Regions from separate parts of the Thermoanaerobacter brockii subsp. finnii Ako-1 genome, predicted to be linked through region 1. Evidence: a T-box and tRNA genes for the amino acid it is inferred to sense, from the RefSeq annotation. Region 1 holds a T-box; the other regions hold tRNA genes.
The links. The T-box of region 1 lies ahead of THEBR_RS07785 (valine--tRNA ligase). A T-box ahead of a tRNA ligase gene usually reads a tRNA of that ligase, here a tRNA-Val.
Positions count from the first base shown of each region.

Region 1 (5,112 bases):
TGTATATTTTCTCAAACCGTTCTGGCACAAATTTTATTTTTCCTTCTTTTACAACCTCTAAAGCAGGTTTAGCTAAAGGTTCCATCTTTACAAACCACTGTTTGGAAAGTAGAGGCTCAACTACTGTATCGCATCTGTAACAATGCCCCACATTGTGAACGTGGTCTTCAACTTTTAGAAGTAGTCCGAGATTTTTGAGGTCTTCGACTATTCTTTCTCTCGCCTCATATCTATCAAGACCTTTATATTTTCCTCCATTTTCATTGATTATCGCATTCTCATTCATTATATTGATAAATGGAAGATTATGTCTTAATCCCATCTCAAAATCATTTGGGTCATGGGCAGGTGTAACTTTTACAGCACCTGTTCCAAATGAAGGGTCAACGTAACTGTCAGCAATTACAGGTATCTCTCTTCCTACAAGTGGCAGTATCAAAGTCTTACCTACCACATCCTTATACCTTTCATCATCAGGATTTACAGCAACTGCTACATCCCCCAGCATCGTCTCAGGCCTCGTCGTAGCTATAACTACATATCCATCTTCACCTTTTATGGGGTATTTGATGTACCACAAATGCCCTTTTTGCTCTTTATGTTCCACTTCCGCATCAGATAAAGCAGTGTTGCAGTCTGGACACCAATTTATTATCCTGTCTCCTCTATATATGAGCCCTTTTTCATAGAGGGAGACAAAAACTTCTCTTACCGCCCTTGAACATACTTCATCCATAGTAAAGCGTGTCCTTGTCCAATCACAAGAAGAACCCAACTTTTTTAATTGGCTTAAAATACGGTTTTCGTATTTGTCCTTCCATGCCCATGCCCTTTTCAAAAACTCTTCTCTTCCTATTTCTTTCTTTGTGAGCCCCGTTTCTTCTCTTATCGTGTCTAAAACTTTTATCTCCGTCGCAATGCTGGCATGGTCTGAGCCAGGTATCCACAAAGCTGCATAACCCTGCATTCTTTTCCATCTTATCAATATGTCCTGCAAAGTATTGTCAAGTGCATGTCCCATATGTAATTGCCCTGTTATGTTTGGAGGCGGTATAACAATGGTAAATGGCTGTTTTTCAGGGTCTATTTTAGGAGTAAAATATCCTTTTTCCATCCAAAAAGCATAAATTCTATCTTCAAATTCCTTTGGATTGTACGTCTTAGCTATCTCTTTCATGCCTTACACTCCCTCCGTAAAATTTTAAAACCCTTTCACCCACAAAGGGCGAAAGGGCATTTCGCGGTACCACCTTTATTTATCACTCAAGCTATAACGGGCAGACCCGTTTAAACCTACTGAACTTCGGTTTACAGGCTCCAGAGCTACCTTCAGTGTACCTTTGGCGGGAATCCTTTCAGCCCATGGGATATCCCTCTCTTTAGCCAGTATACACTTACTCCTCTCTTTCATAGCCTTATATTCCATTTGATATATAATATATATAAAATCTCACCAATTGTCAACAGTTAAGTTGTTTTAAAACAAACAATCAGATTAAATTTGCATAAGTATGATATAATGATAATAAGAAGATGTTTTAAATCGAGGTGTAAAAAATGTTAAAATTTCATGTTAAGGCAATTACAATGGACGTAGAAGGAAATTTCTCCGTCCTATTGACAGATGAAGAGGAAAAGAAAGTTTTGCCCATCGTCATAGGTCCATTGGAAGCCCAAAACATAGCTATCCCTCTTCAAGGAATTACACCGCCTCGCCCTTTAACCCCCGACCTTTTAAAATCTGTTATTGAACAACTTGGAGGAAAACCTGAAAAAGTTGTAATTACTGATTTAAAAGATGACACTTATTATGCAGAGCTTTATATAAAACAAGGGGATAGAGTTATAAAATTAGACTCAAGGCCCAGTGATGCTATAGCTTTAGCAATACGAACTGATATACCAATTTTCTTAAATGTTCGTTTAGCGGAATTCACTTATGATATGGCAGATTTAAAATTTGAAGATGGAGATAATTAAAATTCTACTGGCCCTCTTAAAAATTTAAGAGGGCTACTTTTTTAAAGAATTGTTAACCATTATGTAAAAATAGTTGACAATTCTTTTTAAAAAAAATATAATAATTGTTGTAATAATACAATGAGGAGGAAAAATATGATAAAAACTAAAGACATGATTTTAGCTTCTCTTTTTGCTGCTATTACTTTTATAATGGGTTTTGTAAAAATACCTTTGCCTTTTTCTCCAGTACCTATCACAGGGCAGACTTTTGCAGTTATGTTAGCCGGAGGACTTTTAAATCCTACATCAGCATTTTTGAGCCTTTTTATTTTTGACCTTTTAGGTGCAATTGGAATACCTGTGTTTGCAGGACTTACCGGAGGACTAAATATTTTAATAGGTCCTACAGGAGGATATATTTTAAGTTGGCCCTTTGCAGCCTTTTTAATCTCTTTGACTTTAAAAAATAAAAAAGCAAATTTTATTAATATTTTTATAAGCTATCTCTTATTTGCAATAATTTTTGTTTATATTTTAGGAGTAACTCAGCTCTCTTTTGTTACAGGAATACCATTTAAAAAAGCCATTTTAGCCGGGGCACTTCCTTTTATACCTGGCGACTTAATCAAAGCATTTATCGCTTCCTATCTCACTTTAAAATTAAAACCTGTTATAAAATCTAATGAAAAAAGGCAAGGTTGAACCCTTGCCTTTTTTCATTACTGCTGAACAGTTGGTCCAAAGTTTCCTCTATAGCCTGCTCCTTTATGCGCTCCTTTAGCACCAAAACCTGCTCCCAAGCCTACACCTGTATTGCCATTGCTATTTTTTCCAAGTCCAAGACCTAAACCTACACCTGAACCTTTACCATATTGACATGTTCCATCCCATGAATTTATCTTGTCTTCAATGGTTTTTTTGATTGTGTCAGCCCTATCCTGAGTTATTTTACCATCTTTAACTAATTGGTCTATAAACCCTTCTTTTTGCTCAATTAAAGCTTTTTTCAGATTGTCAAGTGTTATGCCATTTTCTTCTGCAATCTGAACTATTGTTTTCCCTGATTGAAGTTCACTTAAAATTTCATCTGCTGTCTTACCTGTCAGTTTTGCAAGAAAATCTGCATTTCTACTCATTCCGTATCTTGGTGCTGTCGTAGAATATTGAGGTGGAGTTGAAGAACTAGCTGTATTGCCAGTTGTGGCTGCATAAGCAGCTATTCCACTTAAAAGCATACCTCCTGTAAGTACTACTGCTACTACCTTTTTGAAATTCATTTAAAACCACACTCCTTTTTTGATTTTTGTTTTTTATTTGTTACACTTATATAATAACCCTTTAGTTTGAGATAACTATATTGGATTTGTGAAGGATGTGTGAACATTTTTTTAGAGTAATATGAGGGTTCCTACTATGCAAAGTTTTGAAAATAGAAAAGAGATGGCATTTAACCATCTCTTTTTATTCAAAAAATTCAATTAGAGAGAGTTACTATACCCTTGAGGAGCAGTATTGGTTTGTCCATTTCCATTTTGCCATTTACCTTTAAAATTTCCTCTTTTTCCTTCAAAATGTTTGAAAAATCCTTGAGGCAATCCGTTTTGTTGCATATTTTTTACCATTGTATCAATTCTATTTTTAATCGTATTTCCTTGGTCCTGAGTAATAACTCCAAAGCTTACAAATTTATCAACTAATTGTTTTTGCAATTGTGCCATTTGTTTGTAATAATTGATTAACTCATTCTTTTGCTGGTCTGTCAATTTAGATGGATCAACACCTCTCAAAATAAACCCCAATCCATCGTTGCCACCGAACATAGCATAGCCTTTTTTATCAGCATTAGCTATTGTATTATCTATCGCACTTGTGATTTTGTTTGCTTGGTCTTGAGTCAATAATCCTTCAGAAACCAATTTGTTTACTATATCCTTCTGAAGTGACGCCATTTGTTTGTATATTTCTGTCAAAGCTGCTTTTTGTTGTTCTGTAAGCTTTGAAGTATCAATTGGGCCTATTCCAAAATATCCTTTGTCAAATCCTCTTCCGCCACCAATGAAGAAGGGAACATTGTCTTGATTTGCTTTAGAAACTTTGCTATCAATGTTTTTAATTATATTATCTGCTTGTTGTTGAGTTATAAGCCCTTCTGATAAGAGTTTGTTTATAAACTCTTTTTCAAGGTCGGCTATTCTTTTGTTGTAATCTGTAATTATTTGCTCTTGCTCTGGTGTAAGCTTTGATGTGTCAATTCCAAAAAAGCCTTTTATGCTGTTTGTCAGTGGTGAATCAGTATTTGCTGCAAAAACTGTCAAAGGAATTGCTAAAGCCAATACAACTGCTAAAACTATTAACCATTTGTTTCTCTTCATATATGGATACCTCCTTTTAAATTTTTCCTTTTTCATTCTTTATGATACCCAAATAGTTTGAAGTAATTTTATATAATTTGTGAGGAAAGTGTGAAGTTTAATTTTAAATATTGTAAACTGATTAAAAAATAATTAAACTAAAGATGGGAGGTGTTTTTTATGCAAAAAGTTTTAGTAATTGAAGACGAAGAAGGAATGAGAGATATTTTAAAAACTTATTTAGAAAATAATGGATATGAAGTATTGGTAGCTGAAAATGGCAAAATAGGGCTTGAATATTTTAATAATAATAAAGATATAAGCATAATCCTTTTAGATATAATGCTTCCAGATATAAGTGGTTGGAGCCTTTTAAAAACAATTAGAGAAAAGTCAAAAGTGCCTGTAATGATGATAACAGCAAGAGGAGAAGAGTATGATAAACTTTTAGGGTTTGAATTAGGAGCAGATGATTACGTTGTAAAACCTTTTAGCCCTAAAGAAGTAATCGCTCGCGTTAAAGCAATTTTGTCAAGAACTTATGGAGCTTCAGAAGAAGAGGGGAAAACAGAATATGAAGGAATTTCTATAAATGTAAGTTTTAGGGAAGTTACGGTTGATGGAGAAAAAATTGACCTTACGCCAAAAGAATTTGACCTTTTAAAACTCTTAATAGATAATAAAGGAAAAGTTGTATCCCGCGAAAAGTGCCTTAATGAAGTATGGGGATATGATTTTTATGGAGATTTAAGAACAGTTGATACCCATATAAAACAGTTAAGAGAAAAATTAGGAGAAA
Region 1 covers NC_014964.1:1,556,763-1,561,874, forward strand. The annotation lists gene THEBR_RS07785 (valine--tRNA ligase) at 1-1,177, opposite strand, end outside; T-box leader at 1,219-1,420, opposite strand; gene THEBR_RS07790 (bifunctional nuclease family protein) at 1,558-1,980, shown strand; gene THEBR_RS07795 (biotin transporter BioY) at 2,116-2,664, shown strand; gene THEBR_RS07800 (DUF2680 domain-containing protein) at 2,682-3,239, opposite strand; gene THEBR_RS07805 (YckD family protein) at 3,441-4,334, opposite strand; gene THEBR_RS07810 (response regulator transcription factor) at 4,494-5,112, shown strand, end outside.

Region 2 (5,112 bases), 270 kb from region 1:
TGTGGACGGAGAGCTGAATAGGATGACAAGGTTGGTAAATGACTTGTTAGAATTAGCGAGAATGGATAAGATTAAAGCAGTAAAAGTTAGGAAAAGTGAGATTAGCGAGATTATATTAGATGTAATAGAAAGTCTTCTCCCTCTTGCAAAAACGAAAGAGATAAACCTTGAATTTAAAGGAGAAAATAATGTTTTTGCAGAAGTTGATCCCGACAGGTTTTATAGGATGGTCTATAACATAGTAGAAAATGGAATAAAATACACTCATGATGGAGGGAATGTGATAGTAGGTTTAGAAGAAGATGAAAACAATATTTACCTTACGATAGCGGATAATGGTATGGGTATAAGTGAAGAAACTCTTCCCAAGATATTTGACCGATTTACAAGGGGAGATACTGCAAGGTCTAAAAAAAGTGGTGGTTTTGGCTTAGGACTCGCTATTGCTAAGGAGATAATAGATATTCATGAAGGTAAAGTCACAGTGGAAAGTAAAGTGGGAGAAGGAACTGTATTTAGAATTACTTTGCCTAAAAAGAAAAAGGATTAATTTTTTTTAATAATTTTTTTATGCTTATTTAATTATTTGGATATTGAAAAAGTAGTATTATTAAATTAAAGAAAAAATAATGAAAGGAGGGGGAAGGGTGAAAAAGATTCTATTATTAATTGTGAGTTTGCTATTTGTTTTGATGGTGTCGGGGTGCGCTCAAGATTTTAGCAACAAGGATGATAATCCGCCTATAAATCCTAGGCCTTTAAGTCAAGGTATGTCTCAAGATATGTCTAAAGAAATTTCACTTTATTTTTTAAATGATAAAATGAATGGCTTAATTTTAGAAAGAAGATTTATTCCCAAAGATGCAGATGTTTTGAAGCAAGTAATACTTGAAATGATTAAAGGACCTACGGATGAATATGCAAAACCGGTGTTTCCAATTGGAACAAAACTGCTTTCTATAGATATGCAAGAAGGGACAGTTTTTGTAAACTTGTCTAAAGAATTTCTTCAAGAGAGTGACAATGAGCAGATAGACAAACTAAAGGTTGCTGCTCTTGTAAATGTATTAACAGATATTCCTAGTGTAAACAATGTTCAAATTTTAATAGAAGGGAACAAGGTAGATGCAATAGGAAAATACAAAATAGGTTTAGATCCTTTAAAAAGAATGATATTAGTAGGCGATGTATACAATAACCCAGAGAGGATAAAGAAATTACAAGAAAGAGCAGATTTAGGGAAAGAAACATGGCGTTTTGACCCTATTCAACTTCTTAGAAAAGAGGGAGGTGTAATAGGTTTAGGAAGTCAAAATGAGCTGACATTAAAAAAGAAAAGTGATGGGACAGCTGATATAGAAGCAGTACATGACAATAAAGTATATAGCATAAAATTAATTCAACCTCTTGGAGAAGGAGATAATTATATATGGGTTATTAGCAATGTATCGGCTGAGTTCACTCCAATACCTGAGACAGATCCTTTAAAAGGTGAATCCTTTATTTATGGAAAAGTAAAGGCTATTGATTATGCAAATAGAATTATTACTATTGAGAGGGAATACCAGGATGCTCAGGATTTAAGAAATGAAGCGGGACCAGATATAAAAGTACTACCGAATGCTATTATCCACTTCATGGCAAAGGTTAGTTATGACCCTGAAGGGGGAATTAAATATGCTGAAAGGGATATCAGCTTTTCGGAAATAAAAGTAGGAGACGAATTAGGTATAATACTTACGAAAGACAAGGAAGCAAGAGCGATAATTGTTTCAGATAACAGTAGCATTTCTTATGAGCTTAATATAAAAGTAATGGCTCCAGCCAAAAATGATGTGGTTTCAAGCCCCTTCAAAGTAATAGGAAAGGCAAGAGTATTTGAAGGAGGGGTAAATATAAGGCTAATTGGTAGCAATGGCAATATTTTAAATGAGAGTTTTGTCCAAGCAACTGACGCTGCTCCTTCTTGGGGGGATTTCGAAGCTATAATTTCCTATAAGCCTTTAAAAGAGCCGCAAAATGGGATTCTTCAAGTTTTCTCTTTAAGCCCTAAAGATGGTTCTATACAAAATTTAGTTTCTATACCTTTAAAATTAAAATAAAAAATTATGAATGTTTCAAAGCTAAATAAATTCCTTCTGCTATTGTTTCTGCAATATCAAAAACAAAGCCTAATCTAATTGAATTTAATGGCAATGAGTCATATACATCGACAATGCCTACTATTGAAATATCTCCAACAGGAGGAAGCATTTTCCCCACCCCTTTTCCAGGGTACAGTGGGGCTTTTTTTATTGAGATTTTTCCTATACTTTCTTTGTCTCCCAAAGAAGCATCTATAGCTATAATTTTACTATTAGGATGCTTCTTTTTTATGTATTTTATATTTTCTTCTAAGTTTATAGCGTGAATTGGCCTCTTTAAGGTACCGTAAACAAAGTAAGTTGGTGGAAGTGATTTTGTTAACAGATTTCCTACGATAGGACCTAAGGAGTCGCTTATAAATTTATCTGTACCAATACATAAAAAAACTGAATTAGGGCTTAAATAGGAATTTAAAAAATTAGCTATGAAATAAACGGCGTTATCATCATCATATTTAAGCCTTAATTCTTCCATAATTGAAGCCTCCCTTTTTAATAATAAACTGAATTAAAAAATTAAGGGAAGGAATAATAAATGTGTACAGTTAAAATAATGGGAGGTTTTCAAAAATGAAAAAATATACAGTTTACATAATTCTAATCGCGGTATTTTTGTCAGCTACTACTATGTTTATGTTAAAAACATATTTTAAAGAACATAAGAATAAGGAGGAAATTAAAACTTTTGATGAAGTATATCCCGCAGGGAAACAGATGTGGGATAGGGAAATAGAAAATGTAGAAAAATATAATGAGTCTAAGACTACAAAAATTTCAAGAGAAGAAGAAAAATATTCAAGCCAAGCTCTTGAGCAAAATGTAGATAAAACTACAACACAAGAAAATGAAAAAGATAAAAAAGAAAAAGTGATTACTGTAGAAGAAATATTGGAAATACAAGATAAAATGGAAGCTTCTCAGAAGGCAAAGGTAATGGAAATTTTACAGAAGTTAGGGAAAGAGGATATGGATAAGATTATGAAGATGGCAGAGAAAGGATTAACAAAGGAAGATAATGAAAGATTATTAAACATATTGAAAAATAAACTTTCTTCCGAAGAGATAAATTATCTTGTAGAAATAGCAAATAAATATTTTGCCGCGAAATGACCTTATGTGGTATTTTGTGCAGACACTTTAAAATATGACGTATTCTTAAAAAATTTAAAGATTGCAAGCGATAAATCAATAAAACGGCCATTTTTAAGCTTTTATGCCTATTGTGAAATTTCATTTTTTCTATTATAATTTATTTCGTCACTGATGTCGGGATGTGGCGCAGTTGGTAGCGCACGTGCTTTGGGAGCATGGGGTCGGGGGTTCAAGTCCCTCCATCCCGACCATTGTGGTCGTATAGCTCAGCTGGGAGAGCACCTGCCTTACAAGCAGGGGGTCATAGGTTCGAGTCCTATTGCGACCACCATTTTCAAAAATTAAATATTGTGGAGGGATACCCAAGTGGCCAAAGGGGGCAGACTGTAAATCTGTTGGCTGTCGCCTTCGATGGTTCGAATCCATCTCCCTCCACCATTGAAAAAAAGACCGTAAGGTCTTTTTTATTTTTCTCCTTCAAATGTCTTGACATGGTAAAAAAGTGTAGTATAATATTATTTGAAAGAGAAAATTATTATTTATTAATAAAAATTTAATTAGGGAGGAATCTTTTATGAGAGAAATGACGAGACATAATCTTAGTGAAGCCTATGCTGGAGAGAGTCAAGCTCACATGAGATATCAAATTTTTGCTGATGTAGCTGAAAAAGAAGGCAAACCTAATATTGCAAGACTTTTCAGGGCTATTTCCTATGCTGAATTGGTACATGCCACAAATCATTACAAAACTCTTGGAGAAGTTGGAAATACAGTAGAAAATCTTGAAAAAGCTATAGAAGGGGAAACCTTTGAAGTAGAAGAGATGTATCCTGCTTATAATGCTGTTGCAGAACTTCAAGAGGAATCTGGAGCTAAAAAAAGCATACATTATGCTATTGAGGCTGAAAAAATACATGCAAAATTGTACACTGAAGCAAAAGAAGCAGCATTAAAAGGAGAAGACATAAAGATATCAAAAGTTTACATATGTCCCGTTTGTGGATATACCTCTGTTGATGTATTGCCAGAAAAATGTCCTGTATGTGGAGTTCCTGGAGAAAAATTTGTAGTATTTTAAATATAATTTTTCAAAAAAGAGCATGTTTTGGCATGCTCTTTTTTTGATGCAAAAATATTTGACATAGTAGATAAAGTGTGCTATAGTAGACATCAGAAAATTTAATAACATGCTCTTATCAAGAGAGGTGGAGGGAAAGAGCCCGATGAAACCCAGCAACCTGTCCTATAGGACAAGGTGCTAATTCTCTCAGAAGCATGCTTCTGAAAGATGAGGGTATGTGCCTCTTCTTTTGGAAGGGGTTTTATTTTGTTTTTAAGGAGGAATAGAAAAAATGCGTAGACTGTTTACATCTGAATCAGTCACAGAGGGGCATCCTGATAAAATTTGTGATCAGATTTCTGACGCAATATTAGATGAAATTTTGAAAAAAGATCCCTATGCCAGAGTTGCTTGTGAGACTGCTGTAACTACCGGTTTGGTTTTAGTAATGGGAGAAATTACTACTCAGTGCTATGTAGATATTCCGAAAGTTGTAAGGAAAGTAGTAGAAGAAATTGGCTATACTAGAGCAAAATTCGGTTTTGACGCTGATACTTGTGCGGTTATCACTTCTATTGATGAGCAATCACCGGATATTGCCCTCGGTGTGGACAAGGCATTAGAAGCTAAAAGAGGAGAACTTTCAGATTCGGAAATTGAGGCTATTGGCGCTGGAGACCAGGGTTTAATGTTTGGTTTTGCTTGCGATGAAACAGAAGAATTAATGCCTATGCCTATAATGCTAGCTCACAAGCTTGCAAGAAGACTGGCGGAAGTTAGAAAGAACGGGACATTAAGCTATTTAAGACCAGATGG
Region 2 covers NC_014964.1:1,824,760-1,829,871, reverse strand. The annotation lists gene THEBR_RS09145 (sensor histidine kinase) at 1-550, shown strand, start outside; gene THEBR_RS09140 (Gmad2 immunoglobulin-like domain-containing protein) at 648-2,102, shown strand; gene yyaC (spore protease YyaC) at 2,107-2,619, opposite strand; gene THEBR_RS09130 (hypothetical protein) at 2,715-3,254, shown strand; tRNA gene THEBR_RS09125 (tRNA-Pro) at 3,412-3,487, shown strand; tRNA gene THEBR_RS09120 (tRNA-Val) at 3,492-3,567, shown strand; tRNA gene THEBR_RS09115 (tRNA-Tyr) at 3,589-3,674, shown strand; gene THEBR_RS09110 (rubrerythrin family protein) at 3,811-4,314, shown strand; SAM riboswitch class I at 4,427-4,531, shown strand; gene metK (methionine adenosyltransferase) at 4,589-5,112, shown strand, end outside.
Region 2: it has a tRNA-Val gene. The T-box ahead of THEBR_RS07785 (valine--tRNA ligase) is inferred to sense a tRNA for this amino acid. The anticodon was not compared.

Region 3 (5,112 bases), 760 kb from region 1:
GTGTTTCCCAATCTTGCTACATTATATGCGATATCATAAGGATAGTTACGTTTCAAAAAAGTTTGTCCTATTTTTACTTTTAAACCTATTAATTTCAATTTGCGTATAAACTCTGGTGTCACATTGGGAGCTACAATGATTTCTCTGTCTCCTAAGGGATGCAAAAGTATATCGGGATGAAAAGAAATAGCATCGTATAAATCTGCACATTTTTCAGTATATAAGACTTTTATCCCTAACTTAGACAAACTATCTCCAATTTCCCTCTCTCTTCCATCAATTACAACCCATTTAAAATTGCCATGGGGAACAAAGGGATTAGACATTTTTTCACCTCTTTTATACAAAGATAGGGCATACTGTTGTATGCCCTTAACCTTTTCTTTAACCTTTTCTTCTATCTTTTAAATAACAACTTCCATCCATTGTCTTTAATTTCTTTTTCAATTCAGCAGCTACTGCACTTATTTCCAAATCATTTTTAAAATCTCTAAATTCATTTGTGACAATAGCAATAGAAATTGACACCAGTGGAAACATCATCTTTTCGCCAGTCCTACCAATTGTCTCTATGTAACCCCGTTTTCTATCTTCATCGTCATATAAATACTTTATTTCCTCATCAAAGCGAGAAATTATATACTTACACATCTCTTCAGCTTTATCAGGAGTAGTAATTATCACAAAATCATCTCCACCTATGTGTCCCAAAAAATCTCTTTCATTTCCAATCAGATTTACAGCATCTGATAAAATTTTGGCTGTAAGTTTTATTACATTATCTCCTCTTAGAAAACCATAGTAATCATTATAAGACTTAAAATTGTCCAAATCAATATACAAAATGGCATAAGGCTTGTTTTCTTTAATTCGCCTTTTTATTTCTTCTTTAATGTCAATATTTCCTCTAAGACCAGTAAGAGGGTTGGCCATTCTGTTGTGTTCTATCCGCTGAAACAAATTATTGACTTTAAACAGAAGTTCTTTGTCATTAAAAGGTTTCACTAAATAATCATCTGCACCCAATTCCAACCCTTTAATTTTTTCTTCAAAATTGTCCTGTGAAGTCAAAAGTATTATAGGAAGCATCAAATTTTCTTCTTCTTTCCTCAAAATTCTTAAAAGGTCAAAGCCATTCATGCCTGGCATAACTATATCTAATATTACCATATCAGGTAGTTTATTCCTGTATATTTGTAAAGCCTCTTCTCCATCTTTAGCCTCTAGCACCCCATACCCAGCATTTTCTAAAATATCTTTCAAAATTTTCCTTGTAAGTTTGTTATCATCGACAATAAGAATGTTTCTCCCCTTCACAATGCTTCCTCCACAAAAAAACATTTAACAACCCCATAATATTATATAAAAATTTTGGCAAAAAAACTACTACTTTAGCAAATTAAATTTAAATTAAAAATGAAAAAATTTTACATAAAATTTTATGCAGTTTCTTCAAAGAAAAGAGAGTAATATTTTGAAATTTTTTCTTCCAATGTGTCCATACTTATAAAACGAGCCTCTCTTATTGCCTCTTTTCCATCCACATAAACTATTACAGTAGGAACAGTAAAAACAGAAAACTTACCAGAAGCCAGCGGAATCTCGTCAATAGGAATGTGAAAACTTTTTATTTTTGGATAGTTTACTAGCATTCCTTCAAGTTTAGGAAGCAATGAAGTACATATTCCGCAATCTTGTGTAGAAAAATAAAGAAATACCATATCATTTTCCTTTATAATTTGTTCTATATTTTCTATGTCGATAATTTTCTCCATAATTTCCCTCCTACCCAAAAGACTATAAACAATTAGATTTTAAAAATTAAAAAATATAAGCCCCTTCCAGGGCTTTTTCATAACCTTATTCACTAAAGTTTCATATTTTTATGGAGGCGACACCCGGATTCGAACCGGGGAATAAAGGTTTTGCAGACCTCTGCCTTACCACTTGGCTATGTCGCCATACTGGAGCGGACAACGAGACTCGAACTCGCGACCCTCACCTTGGCAAGGTGATGCTCTACCAACTGAGCTATGTCCGCACAAATGGTGCCTCGAAGTGGAATCGAACCACTGACACAGGGATTTTCAGTCCCTTGCTCTACCTACTGAGCTATCGAGGCATAACTGGCGACCCAAAAGGGACTTGAACCCTCGACCTCCAGCGTGACAGGCTGGCGCTCTAACCAACTGAGCTATTGGGCCGTGGTGGTCGCAATAGGACTTGAACCTATGACCCCCTGCTTGTAAGGCAGGTGCTCTCCCAGCTGAGCTATACGACCATTTTACTGCCGTGCAAGTAATAGTATACATAAAAAACTGCTATTAGTCAACACTATTTTGAGGATTTTTTCGCCTTTACGTCTAATTAAGAATAAAAAATATCAATTATTCTCTTAAATTTGCTTTATTCCTCTGCAATTCTCAGCAATTCTTTAAGCCTACTTTCCTCTATCAGATACTTTTTACCACAAAAATGGCATACAGCTTCAACTGATTGTCCTTCTGCAATAAGTTTTTTTATCTCCTCTTTTCCAAGAGCAATTATAGCAGTTTCAAATCTTTCTTGTGAACAATCACATTCATATTTTAAATCTACTCTTTCTAAAATATTAAGTCCCATCTCCCCTAATATATGGTTCAATATATCTTCTGGCAGATATCCTTTCCTTAACAATTCTGTCACTGAAGAAATATTCTTGAGTGCTTCCTCTACCTTTGCTACAACTTCTTCTTCAATATTAGGCAATAATTGTATAATAAAGCCTCCAGAAGCTAAAACATTTCCTTCTTTTCCAACTAACACTCCTACCCCAACAGCAGAAGGTACCTGTTCAGAGGTATAAAAATAATAGGCTATATCTTCTCCGATTTCCCCAGTTTGAAGCTCTACAGTTCCAACGTAGGGTTCTTTTAAACCTATATCCTTTATGACAGTCACATATCCATTTTTACCAACAGCTTTGCCTACATCTAATTTCCCTTTTTCAGACAGTGGTAAATCCACTGTAGGATTCCCTACATACCCTTTGACAATTCCCGGGTAATTTGACACTACAACGATATTCCCAATCGGTCCATCACCTTTTATAACTAAGGTAACCTTATCTTTTTCTCCCTTCATCATAACTCTCATCATCGCGACAGCTGTCAAAGCTCTTCCTAAAGCTGCACAAGTGGTAGGTGTGAGATTGTGAATTTCTTTAGCCTTCTGGGCAGTTTGTGTTGAAAAAGCTGCAATAGCTAATATTTTATTATTATAAGCTGTAGCTCGCACAATATAATCCCTCATCGTAAATACCTCCTATATCAAAAAACCCTAACATATTTAATGTTAGGGTTTGATTTCGCGTCAGTTTACCTTTCTTACCTTAGAAGCTTGTGGTCCTTTTGTAGCTTCAACTACCTCGAATTCAACTTTTTGTCCTTCCTCTAATGTCTTAAAGCCATCGCCTTCAATTGCTGAGTAATGGACAAATACGTCTGTGCCATCCTCCCTTTCAATAAAGCCATAGCCTTTCTCGGCATTAAACCATTTTACTTTACCTCTTACCATTTATATCTTCCTCCAAACTTGATAAATAATTTACTTCTCTATCATAGCACTTATATATCAAATTGTCAAATTTTTTTATTGAAATTTTATTATATCCCATATATTTCTAAGAGCATAACTTGCTTTTTCTCTTATAACTACATCAGCTTTATAATCATAGGGAGTCTCTGTCGCATTTATAATTATCAAATGTCTTACTGTATCTGGCAAAAAGTTCACTGGCGAAACTGCCAAGGAAGAACCTATGACTATTAATAAATCGCTGGACTTTACTTCTTTTACTGCCAAATCAAATGCATAAGGCATAGGGTCTCCAAAAAGCACCACATCTGGGCGCAATACGCCATTACAATCATCACAGCGAGGAGGAATTTGTTTTTTACTTACTTTTTCCTCTAAAACTTCAAAAGAAACTTTTTTACCACAACGTAAACAACTTCCTTCTCTCGTATTGCCGTGGACTTCAAATACATTTTTAGAACCAGCTTTTTGATGAAGATTGTCTATATTTTGTGTAATTACTCCAAAAATTATACCTTCTTTCTCCATTTCGCTTAATATGTAATGAGCTTCATTAGGCTCAGCATTTCTCATTGAAGACAAAATCTTGAAGCCAACTTTATAAAATTCCTCCGGGAAATTGTACAATACTCCCGTTGACAAAACCTCCATTGGATCTAAGTTCTCCCACAAACCCCTTCCGGGACTTCTAAAATCAGGTATACCACTTTCCGTTGATATACCTGCTCCTGTCAATACAATAGTTTTTCTTGACTGCTTAATGAGGCGAGCAGCTTTTTCAAACAAATTTTTATCCCCCATGGCAATTCACCTCAAATAGAGTATATCACAACTTTTCCTTTTTTCCTACCTCTTGTTGCAATTTCATCTTTTTCTTAACTATTGAACCTATCTTCCCTGTTTCTTGGGCAGACAACTTCGACCATCCAACTTTTTTTACCTTTTCAAGAAGTCCTAATTCTTCAGCCGCTTCAAGTTTCAAAATTTCATTGTCCATTTTAATCCTCCTCCCAATTTTCAATTATTCCTTCCCTATTTGTTTCAATAGTTATATTATCATTATAAAATTCCAATCATATTCACAGCTGGTTTACCAGTCAAATAAAAATTATTCACATAGCCAGATTTAATCAAAGAAATTTTATCTATTTTTTAACTTCTTGCTATATCATGAGCATTTGTCTCTGGATTTCTTAAATCAAAATAATTACCTTTTAATTTTACAAAATCCAGTGTAACCATTTCTTCTTTAATATCATTTCCTTTATAATTAGTAAAAATACCACCTTTAGCATCAATCCCTTGAACCTCTCCCTCTTATAGAAAAGGGAGATTCGTTAGGATACTTTTATCCTAACTGGGTTGTCCAAGAACCCTCTACCCCTATCTTTTTTAAGATTCGGAGATACTCTTCGTAATATGTTTACTGCTCCATTCACGTCGCCATTTACTACAATCCCACAATTCTGACATACATACAATCCTCTATATACAATCTTAATCTTGATAACAATACTCTTACACTATTCTATGTAT
Region 3 covers NC_014964.1:798,426-803,537, reverse strand. The annotation lists gene THEBR_RS03910 (DUF6873 family GME fold protein) at 1-326, opposite strand, end outside; gene THEBR_RS03905 (GGDEF domain-containing response regulator) at 385-1,317, opposite strand; gene THEBR_RS03900 (thioredoxin family protein) at 1,440-1,775, opposite strand; tRNA gene THEBR_RS03895 (tRNA-Cys) at 1,887-1,961, opposite strand; tRNA gene THEBR_RS03890 (tRNA-Gly) at 1,966-2,041, opposite strand; tRNA gene THEBR_RS03885 (tRNA-Phe) at 2,047-2,122, opposite strand; tRNA gene THEBR_RS03880 (tRNA-Asp) at 2,128-2,204, opposite strand; tRNA gene THEBR_RS03875 (tRNA-Val) at 2,206-2,281, opposite strand; gene hslO (Hsp33 family molecular chaperone HslO) at 2,407-3,291, opposite strand; gene THEBR_RS03865 (cold-shock protein) at 3,352-3,555, opposite strand; gene THEBR_RS03860 (NAD-dependent protein deacylase) at 3,631-4,377, opposite strand; gene THEBR_RS03855 (alpha/beta-type small acid-soluble spore protein) at 4,403-4,573, opposite strand.
Region 3: it has a tRNA-Val gene. The T-box ahead of THEBR_RS07785 (valine--tRNA ligase) is inferred to sense a tRNA for this amino acid. The anticodon was not compared.